2 regions of the Neorhizobium sp. DAR64860/K0K1 genome follow, and region 1 is predicted to be linked to the other one. Evidence: riboswitches for the same ligand, from Rfam matches in the RefSeq annotation. Region 1 holds a riboswitch; the other holds the start of a gene.
What was found. Region 1 has a riboswitch for S-adenosylmethionine ahead of metA (homoserine O-acetyltransferase MetA). Riboswitches for the same ligand answer to the same signal wherever they lie in the genome.

Region 1 (3,383 bases):
GGTATTGGTACCCAGTAGGGTACCTCGTCTATTATCGTCATTCGCTGGCTGCCTGCATCCTCGCAGCCAGACCGAGGCCGCCTTGCGGCAGCCTCGTCCCCCTCGCATCAGCTCTTCGAAAACACGTAGTCGGTTTCCTGGCGCAGGGTTTCGCCCGGGCGAAGCACTGCATTGGGGAAAGTCTCGTGGTTGATGGCGTCCGGCCAGACCTGGGTTTCCAGGCAGAAGCCGGCGTAAGGCGCATAGTGGCGGCCTTCCATGCCGGGCACCGGCAAGGCGAGCTTGAAGCCCGCGTAGAACTGGATCCCCGGCTCCGTGGTGCGCACTTCGAGCTGCACGCCGGAATACAGGCTGCGGGCAAGCGCGACCGAGCGCTTGGCAGTCCTCTCCTCCGAGAGGCAGTAGTTATGATCGAACTTCACCTGTTCGCCATCGGCGCCGGTGCGCTGGATCGGACCCATCTCGCTCAGGTCGAACGTGGTGCCAGCAAGCGGCATCAGGACGCCGGTCGGCACCATCCTTTCATCCACCGCCGTCAACTCAGCCGCGGCGATCATCATGTCGTGGCCGAAAATGTCGGGACGACCGTCGAGATTGAAATAGGAGTGCTGGCAGACGTTGGCGGGCGTCGGCTGGTTGGTCACCGTGTCGTAGATCACCGAAAGCACCCCGTCTTCCATCAGCTGGTAGGTCGCAGTGACGGTGCAGTTGCCGGGATATCCGGCGCGTCCGTCCGGGTCGGTGATCTGCAGCACGACTCGGTCTTCCGCGTGATCGACGATCGACCAAATGCGCCGGGCGATACCGTCGGATCCGCCGTGCAGATGGGTTACGCCGTCTTCGTTGAGTTCCAGCTGGTATTCTGTGCCGTCGATCGAGAAGCGGCCATCGCCGATGCGATTGGCACAGCGACCAGGCGTGGCGCCGAAATAGGGCGAGTAGGCCTCATAGTCTGCGAAATTGTCGAACCCCAGCACCAGAGGCGGCTCGTGGCCGGCAAGCCGCAGATCCTGGATAACCGAACCCCAGGTGAGAACCTGGGCTGTCAGCCCGCCGCCCGACAGCGTGATCCGGTGCACCGCCTCGCCGCTCTTCGTCGTGCCGAAAATCTCGAATTCATGACCCGTCATAACCCATCTCCCGAATGTTTGCGGCAAACTGCGTGATTTCGGTCAAAGCTGCAACGAGGCCAGCGGAAAAATCCGTCAGGCTATCATCCAGCAAGGATGACGGGGCAGAAACCGGTCTCGGTCACTCGGTGCCGATTTTTTCGACGTCGTAAGGCGTCGTCTGGTAGATCTCGTTAATCCAGTTTCCAAACAGCAGATGCGCATGACCGCGCCAGCGGTTGAGCGGAGCCAGCGTATCGTCGTTGTGCGGAAAATAGTCGTGCGGCATCTTGATCGGTATGCCGGCATCGACATCGCGGAAATACTCGTCGGCAAGCGAGGTGGAATCGTATTCGACGTGGTTAAACATGAACAGCCGCCGTCCGGCCCGCTCATGCACGAGGCAGAGGCCCATTTCGTCGGATTCCATCAGGATCTCGAGGTCACTGCCGGCCTTTTCAACATCCTCCCGACGAACTTCCGTCCAGCGCGACACCGGCACCTGGAAATCGTCGGAGAAGCCGTTGAGGTAGACGGAGGCCGGCGACAGGTTGCGGTGGCGATAGACCCCAAACGCCTTTTCCTTCAGCCCGTGCTTCGGAACGCCGTGGAAATGATAGATGGCGGCCATCGCCCCCCAGCAGACATTCATGGTGGAATGCACGTTGGTGGTGGTCCAGTCGAAGATTTCCTTCATCTCCTGCCAGTATGTGACGTCCTCGTATGGCAGGGTTTCCACCGGCGCTCCGGTGATGATGAAACCGTCGAACTTGCGGTGCTTCACCTCTTCCCACGTCTCGTAGAACGACAGGAGATGATCTTCCGATGTGTTCTTGGCCTTGTGGCCGCCGATGCGGACCAGCGAAAACTCGACTTGCAGCGGCGAAGCGCCGACAAGGCGCGCCATCTGCACTTCGGTCTTGATCTTGTTGGGCATGAGGTTGAGAAGCCCGATCTGCAGTGGCCGGATGTCCTGCCTGACCGCCATCGTTTCGGTCATCACGCGCACGCCCTCGGAAACGAGCGTGTTGAAGGCAGGCAGCGTATCGGGGATCTTGATCGGCATCTCTTCAACCCAAAAACAAAAAGCCGGCACGAAGAATCGCAGCCGGCCCGTGGGAAGTTTTTGAAACTCTTCTCGCGGCCCTTTAGCGACTTTTTTTACGTGGCTGCAAGCCGGCCGGCCAAATCACCACGGAATTTCGACTTTTCAAATAATCCCTGCCACGCCCGCCGTCAATGGCAGCAAAAATGACCGCTTTCGCACGAACAGTGCGACACGCGCCTTTCCCTTGCGAGCCGCTTTAGGATATGGGCATGGGCAATGGCCAACTCGACCTTCACGATCCTGCTCGGCGGTGACCTCACCGTAACCGACCGACTGCAAAAGGCAGTTGCCGCAAGCCGCTTCATTGCGGCCGACAGCGGCATGCGCCATGCAGAGGCGCTGGGTGTGATGCCGGAGCTCTGGGTGGGCGACTTCGATTCCTCCGACGCCGCCCTGATCGAGCGCTTTCCGGATGTCGAGCGCCGGACCTATCCGCCTGAAAAGAACGAGACGGACGGCGAGATTGCGACGGCTGAAGCGATCGAACGCGGCGCGACGCGGTTGATCCTGATCGGCGCACTGGGCGGCGAACGATCCGACCACGCGCTCCAGCATTTTCTGCATGCGATGAGCCTTGCCGAACGCGGCCATGACGTTCTTCTGACATCCGGCGAGGAAGAGGCTGTGCCGTTTCTCACCGGCACGATGACGCTCGACCTGCCGAAGGGCGCGCTGTTTTCCGTCATCGGTTTTACCGGCCTTGCAGGCCTCGACATTCTCGGCGCGCGCTATCCACTCAAGGATTACGCGCTGCCCTTCGGTTCCTCCCGCACCGTGTCCAACGTTGCAGAAGGGCCGGTCCAATTCCATTTACGTGACGGCAGGGCGATGATCCTTGCCCGTCCAAACGATTTTTCCGGAGCATAGACGCCGCATGGCACCGCCTATTCTGAAACTCGACGATATCGTTCTAACCTTCGGCGGCACGCCGCTTCTCAACGGAGCTGCGCTGCAGGTGGAGCCCGGCGACCGCATCTCCCTCGTCGGCCGCAACGGGTCGGGCAAATCGACGCTGATGAAGATCGCCGCCGGCATGGTGGAAGCGCAGTCGGGCGAGGTTTTCCGGCACCCCAATGCGACGATCCGCTATCTCGAACAGGCGCCGGATTTTGCTGGTTACAAAACCGTGCAGGCCTATGCGGAAGCGGGGCTTGGACCTGGCGACG
Region 2 (3,383 bases), 730 kb from region 1:
TCGGCTTCTCGGCAATGCTGCGGGCGCCGATCGACACGCTGCCGCTTGAGGTCGTCGGCCTGTTCGCGATCGACTTCACCAATATCCTCGGCAGCTATCTCATCTTCCTCGGCCTCGGCATCGGATCGATGACCAACCACGAAAAGCGCCTCGTCGGCCGTCGCTGGGTTGCGGTGCCGCTCTACTGGATGATGACATCCTTCGCCGCCTGGAAGGCGCTGTGGGAACTCAGGACAAAGCCGTTCCACTGGAGCAAGACACCCCACATGCCGCGACGGAAGGAGAGCTGATCGGGAGGGGGATTGGAGCGGGTGAAGGGAATCGAACCCTCGTATTCAGCTTGGGAAGCTGCTGCTCTACCATTGAGCTACACCCGCGTCGGGGGAAGGTTTCCAACAATGGGCCTTTTCTGTCAAGGTCGCCGGGGTGGAAGCGTCCGGGGATGTCCTAGCTGCGGAAATGCTTGGAGAGTTTGAGGCCCTGCGCCTGATAGTTCGAGCCGAGGCCGGAGCCGTAGAGGCCCTGGGGTTCTTCCAGCATGTGTTCGTAGACGAGGCGACCGACGATCTGGCCGTCTTCGAGGATGAACGGGACCTCGTGGCTGCGCACCTCTAGGACTGCGCGGCTGCCGCGGCCGCCGGCGGCCTCGTGGCCGAAGCCGGGGTCGAAGAAGCCGGCGTAATGGACGCGGAATTCGCCGACCAGCGGGTCGAACGGTGTCATTTCGGCCGCGTAGAGCGGTGGCACATGGACGGCCTCGCGGGAGACGAGAATGTAGAATTCATCCGGATCCAAAATCAGTTCGTTGCGGCCGCGGCTGTGGATCGGCTCCCAGAAATCGAACAGATCGTGCTGGGCCTTCTTGTCGACATCGACGACGGCCGTGTGGTGCTTGCCGCGATAGCCGATCAGGCCATCCTTGTCGCCGGCAAGATCGATGGACAGCGCGATGCCGCCGCCCGAAACGTTCGGTTGCGCGGCGGCAACCAGCGTTTCGGCTTCATGCAGCGCCAAAAGCTCCGGCTCATGAAGGAGCGCATTGCCGATCCGGAAACGGATCTGCGACAGGCGCGAGCCCTGGCGAACGACGATCGGGAAGGTGCGCGGCGAGATTTCGAGATAGAGCGGGCCGGAATAGCCTGAAGGGATCTTGTCGAATTCCTGGGCGCGGTCGGTGATGACGCGGGTGAAGATATCGAGGCGGCCGGTGGAGCTTTTCGGGTTGGCGGACGCCGACATCCCGGCCGGCAGATCGAGGCTTTCCATCAGCGGCACGATATAGACGCAGCCGGTTTCGAGCACCGCGCTTTCGGAGAGATCGATGACATGCAGGCTGAGGCGCTCGAGCTTGTCGGACACGAGGCTCGTGGGTCCAGGCATGAAGGAGGCACGCACGCGAAACGCCTTCTGCCCCAAGCGCAGATCAAGGCTCGCCGGCTGGATCTGGTCCTGATCAAGCGCCCTCTCGGACTTCAGCCGTCCTTGTTCGAAGAGCGCCGCAATTGCGCGGTCCGCCAGAATTCCCGTTTCGCGAGCCATCATGTCTCTTTCAGATTTTGGGGGCGACAAAACCAAATGCGGACCATTGACGCAAGCGGAAGCGAGGCGTAAGGCAGCTTTATCCCGTGGTGATTTGGCCGGTCGGCTTGCAGCCACGTTAAACAAGTGGCTAAAAAGACCGGGTTGAAAACCGGTCTGCGATTGCGGCCGGTTTTTTTGTATCACGAAGGTGATGAACGCATGAGCAAATCCCCGAACAAGAACTGGCGCCCAGCCACCACGCTCGTCCATGGCGGCACGCTGCGCTCGCAATATGGCGAGATGTCTGAAGCCATCTACCTGACGCAGGGCTTCGCCTACGACAGTTCAGAAGCAGCCGAAGCCCGTTTCAAGGGCGAGGCCGACGGTTATATCTATGCCCGCTACGGCAGCCCCACCAACGACATGTTCGAAAAGCGCATGTGTGCGCTGGAAGGTGCAGAAGAAGCCCGCGCCACCGCCTCCGGCATGGCCGCCATCACGGCAGCGCTCATGTGCCAGCTTCGCGCCGGCGACCATATCGTGGCCGCCCGGGCCCTGTTCGGTTCCTGCCGCTGGGTGGTCGAAACGCTCGCCCCGCGCTACGGCATCGAATGCACGCTGGTCGACGGTCGCGACCTTGCCAACTGGGAAGCGGCGATCAAGCCCAACACCAAGGTGTTCTTCCTGGAAAGCCCGACAAACCCGACGCTGGAAGTGATCGACATTGCCGGCGTTGCCAAGCTTGCCAATCAGGTCGGCGCCCGTCTGGTGGTCGACAACGTGTTCGCAACGCCGCTCTTCCAGCGGCCGCTGGAACTCGGCGCCCATGTGGTCGTCTATTCCGCCACCAAGCATATCGACGGCCAGGGCCGCAGCCTTGCCGGCGTCATCCTTTCGGACCGCGAATGGGTTCTGGAGCACCTGCAGGACTATTATCGCCATACCGGTCCGGCGATGTCGCCGTTCACCGCATGGACACTGATCAAGGGGCTGGAAACGCTGCCGATCCGTGTTGCCCAGCAGACGTCGAATGCGGCGAAGATCGCCGATTTCCTGGCCGAGCAGAGCAAGGTCGCGAAAGTGATCTATCCCGGTCGCAAAGACCATCCGCAGGCCGACATCATCGCCAAGCAGATGACGGGCGGATCGACGCTGGTCTGCTTCGAGCTGAAGGGCGGCAAGGATGCGGCCTTCAAGCTGCAGAATGCCATGGAGGTGGTCACCATCTCCAACAATCTCGGCGACACCCGCTCCATCATCACGCATCCGGCAACGACGACGCACAAAAACCTCAGCGACGAAGCCCGTACGGAACTGGGAATTTCGCCCGGCACCGTGCGCTTTTCGGCCGGCATCGAGGATGCGGACGATCTACTGGAAGATTTTGCGCAGGCGCTGAAGCAGATCTGATCGGCTTTACGCCGAACGATGGGTAGACCCGGAACGCTCCGGGTTTACCATATCAGTTATCCCTATCATCAAGAACGCGACATTGCCTCAGATGCAAGCCGCGAGAATTCTTGACCTTTCTCCCCCACTGTACGATATCGGCACGATGAGCAATCTTGAGGTGCCAATGTACCGCGCCCGCACCAGAGACATAGACGTCGCCGTCGAGCCCTATTATCTCGAGGAGCAGTCGAGCCCCGAGGACAGTCGTTATGTCTGGGGATACCGGATCGTGATCGAGAACAAGTCCTCGATCAGCGTCACGCTCGTGCATCGCTACTGGAACATCACGGACGAAAACGGGATCGTCGACGAGGTCGACGGACCAGGCGTCGTTGGCGACCAGCCGCGACTGAAGCCGGGCGACAGCTATGAATATTCGTCCGGGTGCCCGCTCGACACGCCATCCGGCG

Region 2: another riboswitch for S-adenosylmethionine. It lies ahead of ACQY1J_RS18555 (O-succinylhomoserine sulfhydrylase); the one in region 1 lies ahead of metA (homoserine O-acetyltransferase MetA).

What each region holds. Positions count from the first base shown of each region.
Region 1 is NZ_CP191459.1:116,545-119,927, reverse strand. It holds gene ACQY1J_RS05145 (aldose epimerase family protein) at 108-1,130, opposite strand; gene metA (homoserine O-acetyltransferase MetA) at 1,252-2,175, opposite strand; SAM riboswitch at 2,238-2,315, opposite strand; gene ACQY1J_RS05135 (thiamine diphosphokinase) at 2,434-3,084, shown strand; gene ACQY1J_RS05130 (ABC-F family ATP-binding cassette domain-containing protein) at 3,092-3,383, shown strand, end outside.
Region 2 is NZ_CP191459.1:2,894,486-2,897,868, forward strand. It holds gene ACQY1J_RS18540 (glycosyltransferase family 2 protein) at 1-290, shown strand, start outside; tRNA gene ACQY1J_RS18545 (tRNA-Gly) at 304-377, opposite strand; gene ACQY1J_RS18550 (2'-deoxycytidine 5'-triphosphate deaminase) at 448-1,542, opposite strand; SAM riboswitch at 1,616-1,694, shown strand; gene ACQY1J_RS18555 (O-succinylhomoserine sulfhydrylase) at 1,741-2,931, shown strand; gene apaG (Co2+/Mg2+ efflux protein ApaG) at 3,098-3,383, shown strand, end outside.